3 regions of the Streptomyces sp. NPDC057950 genome follow, and region 2 is predicted to be linked to each of the others. Evidence: riboswitches for the same ligand, from Rfam matches in the RefSeq annotation. Region 2 holds a riboswitch; each other region holds the start of a gene.

Region 1 (5,328 bases), on a different contig from region 2:
CGAACAGGTAGAGCAGCCCCGGCCACAGCACCGCGGCGAGCGCGAGCAGCACCTCGGCGGCCCCGAGCCACCCCAGGTCGGTCAGCCGGGTGCCGAGTACGGCGGTCGCGGCGACCCCGGTGAGCGCGCTCGGCGTGCCGGCCTCCTCCAGCCACCGCTCCCGATCGCGCAGCAGACGGACCGTGAAGTCCACGGCGAACCCGAGCCAGATGACGGCCGCAAGGACCAGCGCGATCCGGGACAGGACCTCGTCACCGGCCTCGTGCAGCCCGACGGAGAGGATGCCGGTGGCCAGAACGGCGGCCGCGGCGGCGGGCGGGCACTCCGCCCACCAGGTACGGAGTCGGACCCACGGGCTGCGGGGCGGCGAGGTGGCTGGCATGGCCCCGATGCTAGGGACCTTCGGGCGGGTTGCCCGCGGGGCGCGCTGACACGGGGGCAGCGCAACGCGGGGAGCGCGGGGAGCGCGGGGACCGGGGACACGGCGCCGCGGGGGACGCGGGGAACACGGGGACCGGGGACACGGCGCCGCGGGGGACGCGGGGCGCGGGCACGCGCGCGTGGAGCCCGGGAGGTCTCACGAGGGCGTGCCCGCGCCGGGCGCTCAGGCCGGGCGCACCACGCTGTGGATGATCGACTCGCCGGCGTAGAAGATCGACTCCTCACGGACGTACGCACCCGGCTTGGGGGCGTGGATCATCATCCCGTTGCCGATGTAGAGGCCCACGTGGCTGATGTCGTCGTAGAAGAAGACCAGGTCTCCGGGCTCGATGGCGGAGAGGGGGACCGTGGTGCCCGCGTCCACCTGGTCGTAGGTGGTACGCGGGAGGGTGACGCCGGCGGCCTTCCAGACGGCCTGGGTGAGACCGGAGCAGTCGTACGAGCCGGGCCCGGTCGCGCCCCACACGTACGGCTTGCCGATCTGGGCGCGGGCGAAGGCGATGGCCTTGCCGGCCTTGGTGGCGTACGAGGAGCCGGTGGCCGGGGTTCCGGAAGTCCCCGTGGTCCCGGACGGTGTGCCCCGCCGCGGCTCCGTCTCCCGGGCCTTCTTCTCCGCCGCGGCCCGCTGGGCCGCCAGCTCGGCCGCCTCGCGGTCGGCCGCTTCCCGCTTCTTCTGCGCGATCGCGGCGAGCCGCGCCTTCTCGTCGGCGGTCAGCTTCGAGAGCAGTTCGCGGGCCGCGGCGAGCTTGCCCTGGACGTCGGCCTTGGAGGTCCTGAGCGCGTCCTGCGACGTGGTGAGCGTCCGCAGGCTCCGGGAGGCTTCCCCGCGTTTCCTCGAGGTGGCGGCCTGCTCGGTGACGTAGTCGTCGACGGCCGCCTTCTGGCGGGTGGTCAGACGGTCCATCAACTGGGTCTGGTCGAAGTAGTCCTGCGGGTTGTCGGCCAGCAGCAGGCTCGCGCCGCCGGGCGCGGACGCTCCGGTGCGGTACTGGGCGGCGGCGAACGAACCCAGCTCCTCGCGCGCGGTGTTGAGTTTCTCGGTGCGCCGGGCCACGTCGTCGAGGAGGGAGTCGACGCGCTTGCGCTGCTTGGCGGTCTTCTCCCTGGTCGCGTTGTACTTCTCGGTGGCCGTCTCGGCCTGGTGGTAGAGGTCGTCGACCTTCTTCCCGACCTCTTCGAGGCTCGGCCGGGGCTCGGTCGAGGGTGCGGCGCCGGCCGTCTGCGAGAGCAGGGCCACGGAGGTCAGGGCGGCCGTGGCGAGGGCCGGGGTCCGTATGCCCGTCCGGCGTGTGCCCGGCGGACTCCACTTGCGGTGCGACGCCAAGAGGGGCGACTCCTTCCGTCATCCGCCTACCGGGTTAGCTGTCGGGTTCGGGCGGGTACTTCCGGAAGGTTTGCCCTACGGTCCCTGCCCAGGGGCGGTGGGACCGATTCACCCCAAAGTCGGTCGGGTCCCCGGCTCCGGTCGCCGCTGGGCGCGCCGGACTCGGCGGAGACCGCCCGGCCCGGCGACGTTCGCCGGTCGCTGTCGAGCGGTCTGCCCGGCACGCTAGCCAACGCGTAAGTGTCCTGTGAAGTTTGATGTGCGATATGCCCGATACATTTTCGTGACCTGAGCCGCCGGGGCATCCGAAGTGTCCGACGGTAGCGGCGTGACGTCGCAAGGTGAGGGCGCGTCGGTGCGGGACGGCGCGCGGTTCGGGAGGGGCGCCCCGGTTCCCCTGCCCCTTCGGCCCGGACCCCGTAGGAAATCCGGCCCAGTTTCCGGGGTGGCGGCGGGCTGTCAGTGCGGCCGCCTAGACTCGGAGAGCGATGAGCAGCCTCTTTGATGACAGCTTCCTGGCGGACCTCAAGCCTTCCGGGGCCCATGGGGAAGAGCCCCCGCCGCCGCCCGAGGACGAGGCGGCGGAGCCGCTTCCGGACGACCTGTTCGGCGGCCGCTTCGACGTGCCCCCGGACCGCGACGCGTACTACCGCGACGGCGCCCACCGGCCCGCCGTGGACCCGGCGGCCCTGCTGGACGGGCTGAACGAGAACCAGCGTGCGGCCGTGGTGCACTCCGGCTCCCCGCTGCTCATCGTGGCCGGCGCCGGCTCCGGCAAGACCCGGGTGCTCACACACCGGATCGCGCACCTGCTGGGCGAGCGCCATGTCCACCCCGGCCAGATCCTCGCGATCACCTTCACGAACAAGGCCGCGGGCGAGATGAAGGAGCGCGTCGAGCAGCTCGTGGGCCCGCGCGCCAACGCCATGTGGGTGATGACCTTCCACAGCGCGTGCGTGCGCATCCTGCGCCGCGAGTCGAAGCGGCTCGGCTTCACATCCTCCTTCTCGATCTACGACGCCGCCGACAGCAAGCGCCTGATGGCCCTGGTCTGCCGCGACCTGGACCTCGACCCGAAGCGTTTCCCGCCGAAGTCGTTCAGCGCGAAGATCTCCAACCTGAAGAACGAGCTGATCGACGAGGAGGACTTCGCGGGCCAGGCGGCCGACGGTTTCGAGAAGACCCTCGCCCAGGCCTACGCGATGTACCAGTCGCGGCTGCGCGAGGCCAACGCCCTCGACTTCGATGACCTGATCATGACGACGGTCAACCTGCTCCGTGCCTTCCCGGATGTCGCCGAGCACTACCGCCGCCGCTTCCGCCACGTCCTGGTCGACGAGTACCAGGACACGAACCACGCGCAGTACGCCCTGGTCAGGGAGCTCGTGGGACCGGCGAGCGGCGACCGCCCCGAGGACGTGCCGCCGGCCGAGGGAGACCTCGGGCCGGCCGAGCTGTGCGTCGTGGGCGACGCCGACCAGTCGATCTACGCCTTCCGCGGCGCGACCATCCGCAACATCCTCCAGTTCGAGGAGGACTACCCGGACGCGACGACCATCCTGCTGGAGCAGAACTACCGCTCCACCCAGACGATCCTCACCGCGGCCAACGCGGTCATCGAGCGCAACGAGTCGCGCCGCCCCAAGAACCTGTGGACGAACGCGGGCGCGGGCTCGAACATCACGGGCTACGTCGCCGACACCGAGCACGACGAGGCACAGTTCGTCGCCGACGAGATAGACCGTCTCACCGACGCGGGCGAGGCGAAGGCGGGCGACGTCGCGGTCTTCTACCGGACGAACGCCCAGTCCCGTGTCTTCGAGGAGATCTTCATCCGCGTCGGACTGCCCTACAAGGTCGTCGGCGGTGTCCGCTTCTACGAGCGCAAGGAGGTCCGGGACGTCCTGGCCTACCTGCGGGTCCTGTCCAACCCCGAGGACTCCGTCCCGCTGCGCCGGATCCTGAACGTCCCCAAGCGCGGGATCGGTGACCGCGCCGAGGCGATGATCGACGCCCTCTCGCAGCGGGAGCGGATCAGCTTCGCGCAGGCCCTGCGCCGCGTGGACGAGGCGTACGGCATGGCGGCGCGCTCGACGAACGCCGTGAAGCGGTTCAACACGCTGATGGAGGACCTCCGTACGATCGTCGAGTCCGGCGCGGGCCCGGCGACGGTCCTGGAGGCGGTCCTCGAGCGCACCGGCTATCTCGCCGAGCTTCAGGCGTCGACCGACCCGCAGGACGAGACCCGGATCGAGAACCTCCAGGAACTCGCGGCCGTGGCACTGGAGTTCGAGCAGGAGTCCGGCGGGGACGAGGACGGTGCCGGAGCGGCTGCCGGGGCCGCAGCGACCGACGGGGGCGCCGCGACCGACGGGGCCGCAGCCACCGACGGGCCCGCAGCGACCGACGGGGCTGGAGCGGCCGGGGGGGCCGGGGCGGCCGGTGGACTCTCCGAGTTCCTGGAGCGGGTCGCGCTCGTCGCCGACTCCGACCAGATCCCCGACGAGGACGACGGCAACGGCGTCATCACCCTGATGACCCTGCACACCGCCAAGGGCCTTGAGTTCCCCGTCGTGTTCCTCACCGGCATGGAGGACGGCGTCTTCCCGCACATGCGTGCGCTGGGGCAGGTCAAGGAGCTGGAGGAGGAGCGGCGTCTCGCGTACGTCGGCATCACGCGCGCGCGGGAGCGGCTCTACCTCACCCGCTCGTCCATGCGCAGCGCGTGGGGTCAGCCCTCGTACAACCCGCCCTCCCGCTTCCTGGAGGAGATCCCGGACACGCATCTGGAGTGGAAGCGCACGGGCGCGACGGCTCCGTTGCCCTCGGGTCCGGTCTCGGGCGTGGCGGCCTCGCTGTCGTCCTCGCTGTCGTCCTCGCGCTCGCGCTCCGCCGCGTCCGGGGCCTCCGGTTTCGCGACGCGCCGCGGGGCGTCCGAGAAGCCGGTCGTCTCGCTGGCGGTGGGTGACCGGGTCACCCACGACCAGTTCGGGCTCGGCACGGTGGTCGGCGTGAAGGGCACGGGGGCGAACGCGGAGGCCACGGTCGACTTCGGCGAGCCCAAGCCGAAGCGGCTGCTGCTGCGGTACGCGCCGGTGGAGAAGCTTTAGTCCACGAGGTTCCGGGGCCGGGCGGGGGTTCCCGTCCGGCCGCGAAGCCCGGCGGTGCGCCGCGGCGAGTGGGTCACGGCGAGTGGGTCACCGAGAGTGGGTCACGGCGAGTGGGTCACCGAGAGTGGGTCACGGCGAGTGGGTCACCGAGAGTGGGTCACGGCGGTGCTCACGTCGGGTCCAGGCCGTGGCTGCGCAGCCACGGCAGCGGGTCGATGGCCGCGCCGCCCGCGGGCCGGACCTCGAAGTGCAGGTGGGGCCCGGTCGAGTTACCGGAGTTCCCGGAGAACGCGATCTGCTCACCGGCCTTCACGACGGTGCCCGACGGCACCTTGTAGCTGGAGAGGTGGCAGTACCAGGTCTCCGTGCCGTCCTTCGCGGTGAGGACGGCCATGTTCCCGTACGCGCTGTTCCACTCCGTCCGCAGGGTTCCGTCCGTCGCGGCCATCACCG
Region 2 (5,328 bases):
ACCTCATCTCGGGTCTCATCCGCGCCTCCGACCACGGCGAGCACCTGACCGAGAACGAGGCCGCCGCCATGGCCTTCATCCTGCTCTTCGCCGGGTTCGAGACGACGGTGAACCTGATCGGCAACGGCATGTACGCGCTCCTCACGCATCCCGGGCAGCGGGAGCGGCTGCAGACCTCCCTCGCCGCCGGGGAGAGGGCCCTGCTGGAGACGGGCGTCGAGGAACTCCTGCGCTACGACGGCCCGGTGGAACTGGCCACGTGGCGGTTCGCGACCGAGGCGGTCCACATCGGCGGACAGGACATCACGCCCGGCGACCCCGTGCTCGTCGTCCTCGCGGCCGCGGACCGTGACCCCGCCCGGTTCACACAGCCCGACACGCTCGATCTCTCCCGCCGTGACAACCAGCACCTCGGCTACGGCCACGGCATCCACTACTGCCTCGGCGCGCCACTCGCCCGGCTGGAGGGACAGACCGCGCTGGCCACCCTCCTCACCCGGCTGCCGGACCTCCGACTAGCGGGCGATCCGGCTGATTTGCGATGGCGCGGCGGACTCATCATGCGCGGATTGCGGACGCTCCCGGTGGAGTTCACCGCCGGTCGGCAGTGATGCGGCAGTCGTACGGTGTCGGCGGGGCGGCCGTCGCGGGGGTGCCGGAGCGGTGGCCGCGAAGTATGAAGGTCCGGCCGTGAAAAGGTGATGGTCTCTCAACTCTGTGATCTTCACGTGATCTGCGCTGCATCTGCTTGTGACAAGTGATCGGGTGCGGCTACGTTCACCCATCAACGCGGCTCATCAGCCGCGCAGTCACCCGCTGTCACGTGAAAGGCTCTCGCATGCTCTCCGGGAACGGCCGCCATCGTCGCCCCCGTCAGGTTCCGGCCCTCATCGTCGCGGCAGGGGTGACCGGATCGGCGATCGCCATCCCGCTGCTCGGTGCCGCAAGCGCGAACGCGGCCGACGGCACCACGTGGGACCGGGTCGCCGAATGCGAGAGCGGCGGCCAGTGGAGCGCCGACGACGGCAACGGGTACTACGGCGGACTGCAGTTGACCCAGGAGAACTGGCAGCGGTACGGCGGCCGCAGGTACGCGCCGAGCGCCGACGAGGCCAGCCGGTCGCAGCAGATGGCCGTCGCCGAGAAGGTCCTGGCCGACCAGGGGCTCGCCGCCTGGCCGACCTGCGGGCCGCTCTCCGGGCTCAGTGCGAACTCGGGCGAGGTCTCGGTCGACACGGGCGTGGCAGGGGATTCGTCCAGTTCATCTGGTTCATCCGATTCATCCACTTCGTCCGATGGGTCCTCCCTGTCGGACTCGCTGGGGATCGGTGTCTCCCCGTCCGGCTCCTCCCGGTCCGACTCGTCCTCGGACGGGACCGGGAACAGGGCGAAGTCGGACACCTCCTCGGACGAGGAGTCCGGCAGCGCCCGGGAGACGGACAGTGAGGGCACGCGGACGGCGAAGGGTGGCGAATCGGGCAACTCGGGCCAGGGTGGCGACGCTTCGGCGGCACCCGAGGGCGCGACCGCCGGCGCCGGACGTCACCGCGGCGGCACCGTCGCCGAGAACTCCACCGACGGCGCCGTGGACGGCCGTGGTGACGACTCCTCCGGCCGGCACGCCTCGCGCGACTCCGGCGCCTCCCGCGACGTCGTCGACGGCTCGTACGTCGTCCGCACCGGGGACAGCCTCTCGGCGATCGCCGACGCCCTTGGCCTCGAAGGCGGATGGGCCGGGCTCTACGCCGAGAACGAGAAGACGGTCGGTGTCGACCCGGACCTCATCCTCCCCGGTCAGAGCCTTGCAGTTGATGCCGAATCGGGCGAAAAGTAGCGGGAGTTCACGTCATGGTTCGCCGTGTAATGTCCGGTTTGGCGCAAGTGAGAGATGGATCTCAAAGGCCCTGATCGTCTTTGAAATTCGGTCGATCGGCTGCTTACGGTCATCACCGCTCGCCACAGCGGGCCCCGACGGTCGCAACGCCGAATCCTGCCAGCGGCCGTACGGGAACAGTCGACGCGTCAAGCGCCGTAGGCAGGAGCGGGGGACCCAAGGTAAGCGCCGCGCCCGGTAGTTGACCGGGAGCGGCTTGGGGTGAAGACGTGCGCTGACGGCGCACGGCCGGGCACTCACCCGCCCGAACCCGACAGCTCACCTCGCAGGCGTCGGTGAGGGGATCACTCGATGCTGTTTTCCAGCAAGGGCAAGCACCGCCGTCCGTCCAAGGCCACCCGTGTCGCCACGCTCGCCGGTGTCACCGGCGTCGCCATCGCCGCTCCGCTGATGGCGACCGGCAGCGCCTCCGCCGCCACCGCCTCCGAGTGGGACTCGGTCGCCCAGTGCGAGTCCGGTGGCAACTGGGCGATCAACACCGGCAACGGCTACTACGGCGGCCTCCAGTTCTCGGCCTCCACCTGGGCCGCGTACGGCGGCACCGCCTACGCCTCCACCGCCGACAAGGCCTCCAAGTCCCAGCAGATCACCATCGGCGAGAAGGTCCTCGCCGCGCAGGGCAAGGGTGCCTGGCCCACCTGCGGCACGGGCCTGTCCGGCGCCGCCTACACCGGTGGTGCGGCCGCCCCGGCCAAGCCTGCCGCCCCGGCCAAGCCGTCCACCTCCACCGACACCCACTCGTCGGACACCGCCGCCTCCCGTTCCTCCGAGCGTCCGGCGGCGAAGAAGACCGTCTCCACCCCGACCGGCAAGAAGGTCAAGAAGGGTGACGGCGAGTACAAGGTCGTCAAGGGCGACACCCTCAGCTCGATCGCCGAGAAGAAGAAGGTCAAGGGCGGCTGGCAGCACCTGTTCAAGCTGAACAAGGACATCGTCGACGACGCGGACTTCATCTACCCGGGTCAGCAGCTCCACCTCGGCTGAGGCGAACCGTCCTCCCGGACGACGGGCCGTTCGTAGGACGGGTCTCCACACGGAGACCCGAAGAGGGTCCACCCCCGTCCCCACGGGCTCCCCGCTCCGGTGCGTCTTCCCCCGTACGCACCGGAGCGGGGCTTTTTGTTTCAGAGGGGAACAATATGTACCCTCAGTTCTGCTCAAGGGGTGGTCGAGCGGCTGGCCGATCGCCCCGGGCCGGTTAGGCTCATCCCGCGGAGCCGAACGCGGCACCGTGCAGTGCGGGCCCCGCGGGCCCGCGTACCCGCGTCACATCCCAGAAGGAGATGCTCGTGCCGTCCATCGACGTCGTCGTAGCCCGGGAAATCCTGGACTCCCGAGGCAACCCCACGGTCGAGGTCGAGGTCGGCCTCGACGACGGCAGCACGGGTCGTGCCGCCGTCCCGTCCGGCGCCTCCACGGGCGCCTTCGAGGCCATCGAGCTCCGTGACGGTGACCCCAACCGTTACCAGGGCAAGGGTGTCGAGAAGGCCGTCCTCGCCGTCATCGAGCAGATCGGCCCGGAGCTCGTCGGCTACGACGCCACCGAGCAGCGCCTGATCGACCAGGCCATGTTCGACCTGGACGCCACCGACAACAAGGGTTCGCTGGGCGCCAACGCCATCCTCGGCGTCTCGCTGGCCGTCGCGCACGCCGCCTCCGAGGCGTCCGACCTCCCGCTCTTCCGCTACCTGGGCGGCCCGAACGCGCACCTGCTGCCCGTTCCGATGATGAACATCCTGAACGGCGGCTCGCACGCCGACTCGAACGTGGACATCCAGGAGTTCATGATCGCCCCCATCGGCGCGGAGTCCTTCTCCGAGGCGCTGCGCTGGGGCGCCGAGGTCTACCACACCCTCAAGTCCGTCCTGAAGTCCAAGGGCCTGTCCACCGGCCTCGGTGACGAGGGCGGCTTCGCCCCGAACCTGGAGTCGAACCGCGCCGCGCTCGACCTCATCCTCGAGGCCATCAAGCAGGCCGGTTACGTCCCCGGTGAGCAGATCGCGCTCGCCCTCGACGTCGCCGCGTCCGAGTTCTACAAGGACGGCAAGTACGAGTTCGAGGGCAAGTCCCGCTCGGCCGCCGAGATGACCGAGTACTACGAGGAGCTCGTCTCCGCGTACCCGCTGGTCTCCATCGAGGACCCGCTGTACGAGGACGACTGGGCCGGCTGGAAGGTCATCACCGACAAGCTGGGCGACAAGGTCCAGATCGTCGGCGACGACCTCTTCGTCACCAACCCCGAGCGCCTCGCCCGTGGCATCGAGGAGGGCTCCGCGAACGCCCTGCTCGTCAAGGTGAACCAGATCGGCTCGCTGACCGAGACGCTGGACGCCGTCGAGATGGCCCAGCGCAACGGCTTCAAGTGCATGATGTCCCACCGCTCCGGTGAGACCGAGGACGTCACCATCGCCGACCTGGCCGTCGCGGTGAACTGCGGTCAGATCAAGACCGGCGCCCCGGCCCGCTCGGACCGTGTCGCCAAGTACAACCAGCTGCTGCGCATCGAGGAGATCCTCGACGACGCCGCGGTGTACGCGGGCCGCTCGGCCTTCCCGCGCTTCAAGGGCTGACCCCGGCAGGGTTAAGGCTTAGCCAGTCGCACGTACGTCCCCGTACCCGGTCCCGTACCGTGTGCGGGGACGTCCGCACGTGTGAAGGGGAGGCGGGGACATGGCCGTGAAGGACCGGGACCGGTTCTCCACCGCGACCCGGCTGCGGCTGCTCGGCGAGCAGACGGCGGCCCGGGTCTACCGCTCCCAGACCAAGCGTCAGGCCCGGCGCTCGCGGTTGACGGGCCGGGCCGCGCTGCTGGCGCTCGTCGTCTGCTCCCTGATCGTGGCCCTCGCCTACCCCATAAGGCAGTACGTGTCCCAGCGCGCTGAGATCGCCGATCTGCAGCGGCAGCAGGAGCGGGCCCGCGCCCGGGTCGAGCAGCTCCGCGACCTGAAGGCGCGCTGGCAGGACGACGCGTACGCGGAGCAGCGGATCCGGGAACGGCTGCACTATGTGATGCCGGGTGAGACCGGGTACGTCGTGATCGACCCGGACGCGGTGAAGCAGTCGCGGACGGACCGGGGGGCGGACGCCCGCCCCTGGTACGCCAACGTCTGGGACGGCGTCGACAAGTCCGACCGCTCCGACCGGTGAGCGACACGGACCGGTGAAACGACAGAGAAAGTGACTTGAGCACAGGCATGGAAACGCCCCCGCCGCCCACCCCGCGGACCGAGCCGACCGACGCGGACGTCGCGGCCTTCAAGCAGCAGCTCGGCCGTCCGCCGCGCGGGCTGCGCGCGATCGCGCACCGCTGCCCCTGCGGCGAGCCGGACGTGGTGGAGACGGCGCCCCGGCTTCCCGACGGGACGCCGTTCCCGACGACGTACTACCTGACGTGTCCGCGCGCGGCCTCCGCGATCGGCACGCTGGAGGCCAAC
Region 3 (5,328 bases), on a different contig from region 2:
AGGACGCTGCGGCCCACCCCGCCGGCCGTACGTCCCGCGCCGATGACGGCGACCGAGCCGGGCGCGAGCAGCCGCTGCACGGAGCGGGCCTCGGCGCGCTGCTCCCGCGCGCGCTGCACGGCGAGGGAGCGGTCGGTGGGTTCGAGGTCGAACTCCAGGCGTACGACGCCGTCCTCGAAGTGCCGCTTCTGCTGGTACCCGGCGTCCGTGAACACTTTGATCATCTTGGTGTTGGCGGGCAGCACCTCGGCGGCGAACCGGCGGATGTCCCGTTCCCTCGCCACCGCGGCGATGTGTTCGAGGAGGGCCGAGGCGACGCCGCGGCCCTGGTGGGCGTCCTGGACGAGGAAGGCGACCTCGGCCTCGTCGGCGGGCGCGGAGGCGGGCAGGCCACCGGCACCAATGCGGTCATAGCGTACGGTGGCGATGAACTCGCCGCCGATCGTGGCCGCGAGCCCCACCCTGTCCACGAAGTCGTGGTGCGTGAAGCGGTGGACGTCCTTGGCGGACAGGCGCGGGTACGGCGCGAAGAAGCGGTAGTACTTCGACTCGTCCGACACCTGCTCGTAGAAGCTGACCAGGCGCTCGGCGTCGTCGACGGTGATGGGCCTGACACGGGCCGTCCCTCCGTCACGCAGCACCACGTCGGCCTCCCAGTGGGAGGGGTACTCGTGCCGGTCCGACGAGGTCTGCATGGGGCCCAGAGTACGGCTCGCGTCCGTCAGCGGCGCGAGGCAGGCTAGGGGCAGCGGATTCGGATCCAGGCCGGGGTCCGAAGCCGGGTCCGGGGCGGGTACGACACCCGCTTCGGACGCGCTTCACTCTATGGAACACTGGTCTAGACAACCCTGAACCCCTGAAGGGCAGCATCACATGGCTGAGCGCCGCGTCAACGTCGGCTGGGCCGAGGGCCTCCACGCCCGTCCCGCCTCCATCTTCGTCCGGGCGGCCACGGCCTCCGGCATCCCCGTGACGATCGCCAAGGCGGACGGCAACCCCGTCAACGCGGCCTCCATGCTGGCGGTCCTCGGCCTGGGCGCCCAGGGCGGCGAGGAGATCGTCCTCGCCTCGGAGGCCGAGGGCGCGGACGCCGCCCTCGACCGACTGGCCAAGCTGGTCGCGGAAGGCCTCGAGGAGCTTCCCGAGACCGTCTGAGGCGCCCCCCCCTCGCGGGGCTCCCCCATTGACGGCGGCGAAGTTTTCCGGACCGAAGAACGTCGCCCCGCCGACATCGCGAAGGGCTCGCCCGAAAACATCGGGCGAGCCCTTCGCTATTTCGAATTACGGGCAGCAGAAATAATCTCCCGCGAATTACCTCTCTTTGTATACGGCCCCCGTGTTAATGACGCAGGCCCGTCATGTTTACGGGATGTTGCGAAGTCCTCACACGGTCCGGGCGGTCTCCCCCGCCGGGAAACCTCAGCCGGTGCGCGGCCGTCGCGCGCTCGGTGTGCAGCGCCGTGACGGCCCGCGCCCGCTCACCGTCACCGCGCGCCACGGCGTCCACGATGCCGCCGTGCTCCGCCCAGGACTCCGCCGGATCGGCGGGCGCCTCGACCGCGTACATCCAGGCGATCTTGTGCCGCAGCTGGGCCAGCGTGGACGTCAGCGCGGGACTCCCGGATGCCTGTGCGAGCGTCTCGTGAAACCAGCCGCCCAGGGAGCGCAGATCCTCGCTGTTCCCCCTCCTGGAGCGCTCCTGACCCAGCCTGACCAGGCCTCGCAGCACCTTGAGATGGGCTTCGGTGCGCCGCTGGGCGGCCCGGAACGCCCCCAGCGGCTCCAGGAGCATGCGCATCTCCAGCAGGTCCGCGGCCTCCTGCTCGGTGGGCTCCGCCACGCACGCCCCCGCGTGCCGCCGGGTGACGACGAATCCCTCGGCCTCCAGGGTGCGCAGGGCCTCGCGCACCGGGACCCGCGAGACACCGTAGCGGCGCGCGAGCAGTTCCTCGGTGAGCCGGCCGCCGCGCTCGTAGACACCCGCGACGATGTCGTCGCGGATCGCCGTGCATACCGAGTGCGCGGGAATGCGCATGACCGGACCTCCGCCTTAATCCCCGCGAAACGCGGTCGATCGACGCTCGTTCGGCGACTCTATTGCAGCGAGCCGGAATTTCCGATGGCGGGCCTGAATCCATGGATATTTTTTGGACAGACAGCCGTTCGAAACGACGAAGCCCCGACTCGGGTGAGCCGGGGCTTCGGAAGTGCGGACGCCGGGCGTCAGACGTTCACGCCGTGCGAGCGGAGGTAGGCGACCGGGTCGATGTCGGAGCCGTACTCCGCCGTGGTGCGGGCCTCGAAGTGGAGGTGGGGCCCGGTGGTGTTCCCGGTGGCCCCGGAGAGGCCCAGCCGGCCGCCCGGCGTGACGGTCTGGCCGACGGAGACACCGATGGACGACAGGTGGCCGTACATCGTGTACGTACCGTCGATCATCCGCAGGACGACCTGGTTGCCGTAGGCGCCGCCCCAGCCGGCCGTGACGACCGTGCCCGAGCCGACCGCGTGGACGGAGGTCCCGGACGCGGCGTGGAAGTCGACGCCGGTGTGGCTGCCGGAGGACCAGAGGCTGCCGCCGGCCTTGTAGCCGGTGGAGACGTACGAGCCGGGGATCGGCAGGACGAAGGTGTTGAGACGCTTGCGCTCGGCGGCTCGGGCCGCGCGCTCCTCGGCCTCGCGCTCCTTCTTGGCCTCCTCGACGGCCTGCTTGCGCGCGGCCTGTTCGGCCTCGAGACGGGCGGCGGCCTCGTCGGCGGCATGCTGCTGCGCGGCGGCCTGCGCGTCGATCCGGGCGGCGACCGTGTCGCCGATGGTGATCGCCTGGGTCAGTCCGGTCTGCTCGACGGAGCTGTCCGCGGCGAAGGCCGGGGCGGCCAGGGTTCCGATGACACCGGTGGTGGTGAGCGCCGCGACGCCGACGGCGTTCGACGTGGTGCGCTTCACGCGGCTCGGACGACGGTGTTTCCCGGTGCCACAGGTGAACGCCATGAAGGGGCTTGGTCCTTTCCTTCCCTCTCGCCTACCGGGTTAGCTGACGGGTTCGGAGCAGGAAGGTCTCCTACGGACGCCCTCGCGGGGAGGGGGTCCGATTCACCCCAGGGACTGCGTACGGGTCCCCGGCTCCCCTGGCTCGCGCCGTACGGGGACTCGGCGATGACTGTCCGGTGCCGCGGACGCGGCGCACTGCCTGACGAACAGCCGGACCGACGCTAAGGGGGCCCTCTTTCAATCGACAAACGGATCGCGGCTTTTGTAGCGCATGCCACAGGGCAGAAAGGCAACCTCCCCATCAATACGGACAAATTGAGGATGTTGTCCGGGCATAAGGGGACCCGGGCGACTCTTCGGTCACCCGGGCCCCTCCGTGCTCGCGATTTCCGCCGCGCTGTCCGCCGCGTCGTCCGCTCCGCTTCTACTCCGCGGCCACGACGGTCACTTCACCGATACCGAGCGCCTTGACGGGCTCCTCGATCTGCGCGGCGTCGCCCACCAGGACGGTGACCAGACGGTCCACCGGGAAGGCGCTCACCGCCGCCGCGGTGGCCTCCACGGTGCCGGTCGCGGCGAGCTGCTGGTACAGCGTCGCCTGGTAGTCGTCCGGCAGGTACTGCTCGACCTGGTCGGCGAGCGTGCCCGCGACGGCCGCAGCGGTCTCGAACTTGAGGGGTGCCACGCCCACCAGGTTCTGCACGGCGACGTCCCGTTCGGCGTCCGTCAGACCGTCCGCGGCGAGGGTGCGCAGCACCTTCCAGAGGTCGTCCAGCGCCGGCCCGGTGTTCGGGGTGTCCACGGAACCACTGATGGCGAGCATCGCGATGCCCGTGCCGTCCGGGGCGGAACGCATCACCTGGCCGAAGGCCCGCACCCCGTAGGTGTAGCCCTTCTCCTCGCGCAGTACGCGGTCCAGGCGCGAGGTGAGGGTGCCGCCGAGGCAGTACGTGCCGAGCACCTGGGCGGGCCAGACACGGTCGTGCCGGTCCGAGCCGACGCGGCCGATCAGCAACTGCGTCTGCACCGCGCCGGGGCGGTCCACGATGATCACGCGGCCGGTGTCGTCGGCGGTGACCGGCGGCACGGGGCGCGGCTCGGCCAAGGAGCCCGTCCAGGCGCCGAGCGTCTCGGCGAGCAGCCCGTCGAGGTCCACGCCGGTGAGGTCGCCGACGATCACGGCGGTGGACGTGGCCGGGCGGACGTACCGGTCGTAGAAGGCGCGGACACCCGCAGCGTCGATCTTCTGGACGGTCTCCTCGGTGCCCTGCCGGGGACGGGACATCCGCGAGGTCGCCGGGAACAGCTCCCTGGAGAGCTCCTTGGCGGCGCGGCGGGCCGGGTTGGCGCTCTCGTGCGGGATCTCGTCGAGCCGGTTGCGCACCAGCCGCTCGATCTCGCTCTCGGTGAACGCCGGTGCCCTCAGGGCGTCGGCGAGCAGACCGAGAGCCTTGGGCAGGCGTGAGACGGGCACTTCGAGCGAGAGGCGTACGCCGGGGTGGTCGGCGTGCGCGTCGAGGGTGGCGCCGCAGCGCTCCAGCTCGGCGGCGAACTCCTCGGCGGAGAGCTTGTCGGTGCCCTCGGAGAACGCGCGCGCCATGATCGTGGCGATGCCGTCGAGACCGGCCGGCTCGGCGTCCAGCGGCGCTGCGAGCAGCACCTCGACGGCGACGACCTGCTGACCCGGGCGGTCGCAGTGCAGCAGGGTCAGGCCGTTGTCCAGCGTGCCGCGCTCGGGAGCGGGGAAGGCCCAGGGCTTGGGCCGGCCGGCCTGCGGCTGCGGGTGGAAGTCCATGGTGGCGAGCTCGGTCACTTCGCCGCCTCCTCGTCGGTGTCGTCGGCGGCGTCGGTGGCGTCGTCCGTGCCGGTGGCTTCGTCGGCGATCGGCTCGTAGACGAGCACCGCGCGGTTGTCGGGGCGCAGGCGGGCCTTGGCGACCTCCTGGACCTCCTCGGCGGTGATGTCGAGGATGCGCTGCACGGCCGTCAGGGCGAGCAGCGGGTCGCCGAACAGGACCGCGTACCGGCACAGTTCGTCGGCGCGGCCCGCGACCGTGCCGAGCCGGTCCAGCCACTCGCGCTCCAACTGGGCCTGGGCGCGCTCCATCTCCTCGGCCGTGGGGCCCTCCTCGGCGAACCGGGCGAGCTCCTCGTCGACCGCGGTCTCGATGACCGGGACCTCGACGTCGCCGGACGTCTTCACGTCCAGCCAGCCCAGGGAGGGCGCCCCGGCGAGCCGCAGCAGGCCGAAGCCGGCCGCGACGGCGGTGCGGTCGCGGCGTACGAGCCGGTTGTACAGGCGGGAGGACTCGCCGCCGCCGAGGACGGTCAGGGCGAGGTC

Evidence for each region. A riboswitch is a leader RNA that binds a small molecule or an ion and turns the genes downstream of it on or off. The one in region 2 is predicted to bind cyclic di-AMP.
Region 1: linked by a shared signal. The riboswitch ahead of ACFVTC_RS27720 (NlpC/P60 family protein) and the one ahead of ACFVTC_RS22890 (transglycosylase family protein) in region 2 are both predicted to bind cyclic di-AMP.
Region 3: linked by a shared signal. The riboswitch ahead of ACFVTC_RS39155 (M23 family metallopeptidase) and the one ahead of ACFVTC_RS22890 (transglycosylase family protein) in region 2 are both predicted to bind cyclic di-AMP.

What each region holds. Positions count from the first base shown of each region.
Region 1 covers NZ_JBHVPP010000018.1:80,837-86,164, forward strand. The annotation lists gene ACFVTC_RS27715 (tellurite resistance/C4-dicarboxylate transporter family protein) at 1-382, opposite strand, end outside; gene ACFVTC_RS27720 (NlpC/P60 family protein) at 605-1,765, opposite strand; cyclic di-AMP (ydaO/yuaA leader) riboswitch at 1,773-1,943, opposite strand; gene ACFVTC_RS27725 (ATP-dependent DNA helicase) at 2,254-4,875, shown strand; gene ACFVTC_RS27730 (peptidoglycan DD-metalloendopeptidase family protein) at 5,045-5,328, opposite strand, start outside.
Region 2 covers NZ_JBHVPP010000013.1:264,290-269,617, forward strand. The annotation lists gene ACFVTC_RS22880 (cytochrome P450) at 1-611, shown strand, start outside; gene ACFVTC_RS22885 (transglycosylase family protein) at 839-1,834, shown strand; cyclic di-AMP (ydaO/yuaA leader) riboswitch at 2,018-2,181, shown strand; gene ACFVTC_RS22890 (transglycosylase family protein) at 2,186-2,878, shown strand; gene eno (phosphopyruvate hydratase) at 3,178-4,464, shown strand; gene ACFVTC_RS22900 (septum formation initiator family protein) at 4,565-5,041, shown strand; gene ACFVTC_RS22905 (DUF501 domain-containing protein) at 5,089-5,328, shown strand, end outside.
Region 3 covers NZ_JBHVPP010000034.1:21,944-27,271, reverse strand. The annotation lists gene ACFVTC_RS39170 (GNAT family N-acetyltransferase) at 1-695, opposite strand, end outside; gene ACFVTC_RS39165 (HPr family phosphocarrier protein) at 874-1,155, shown strand; gene ACFVTC_RS39160 (GntR family transcriptional regulator) at 1,340-2,035, opposite strand; gene ACFVTC_RS39155 (M23 family metallopeptidase) at 2,224-2,988, opposite strand; cyclic di-AMP (ydaO/yuaA leader) riboswitch at 3,002-3,163, opposite strand; gene ACFVTC_RS39150 (M16 family metallopeptidase) at 3,413-4,801, opposite strand; gene ACFVTC_RS39145 (M16 family metallopeptidase) at 4,798-5,328, opposite strand, start outside.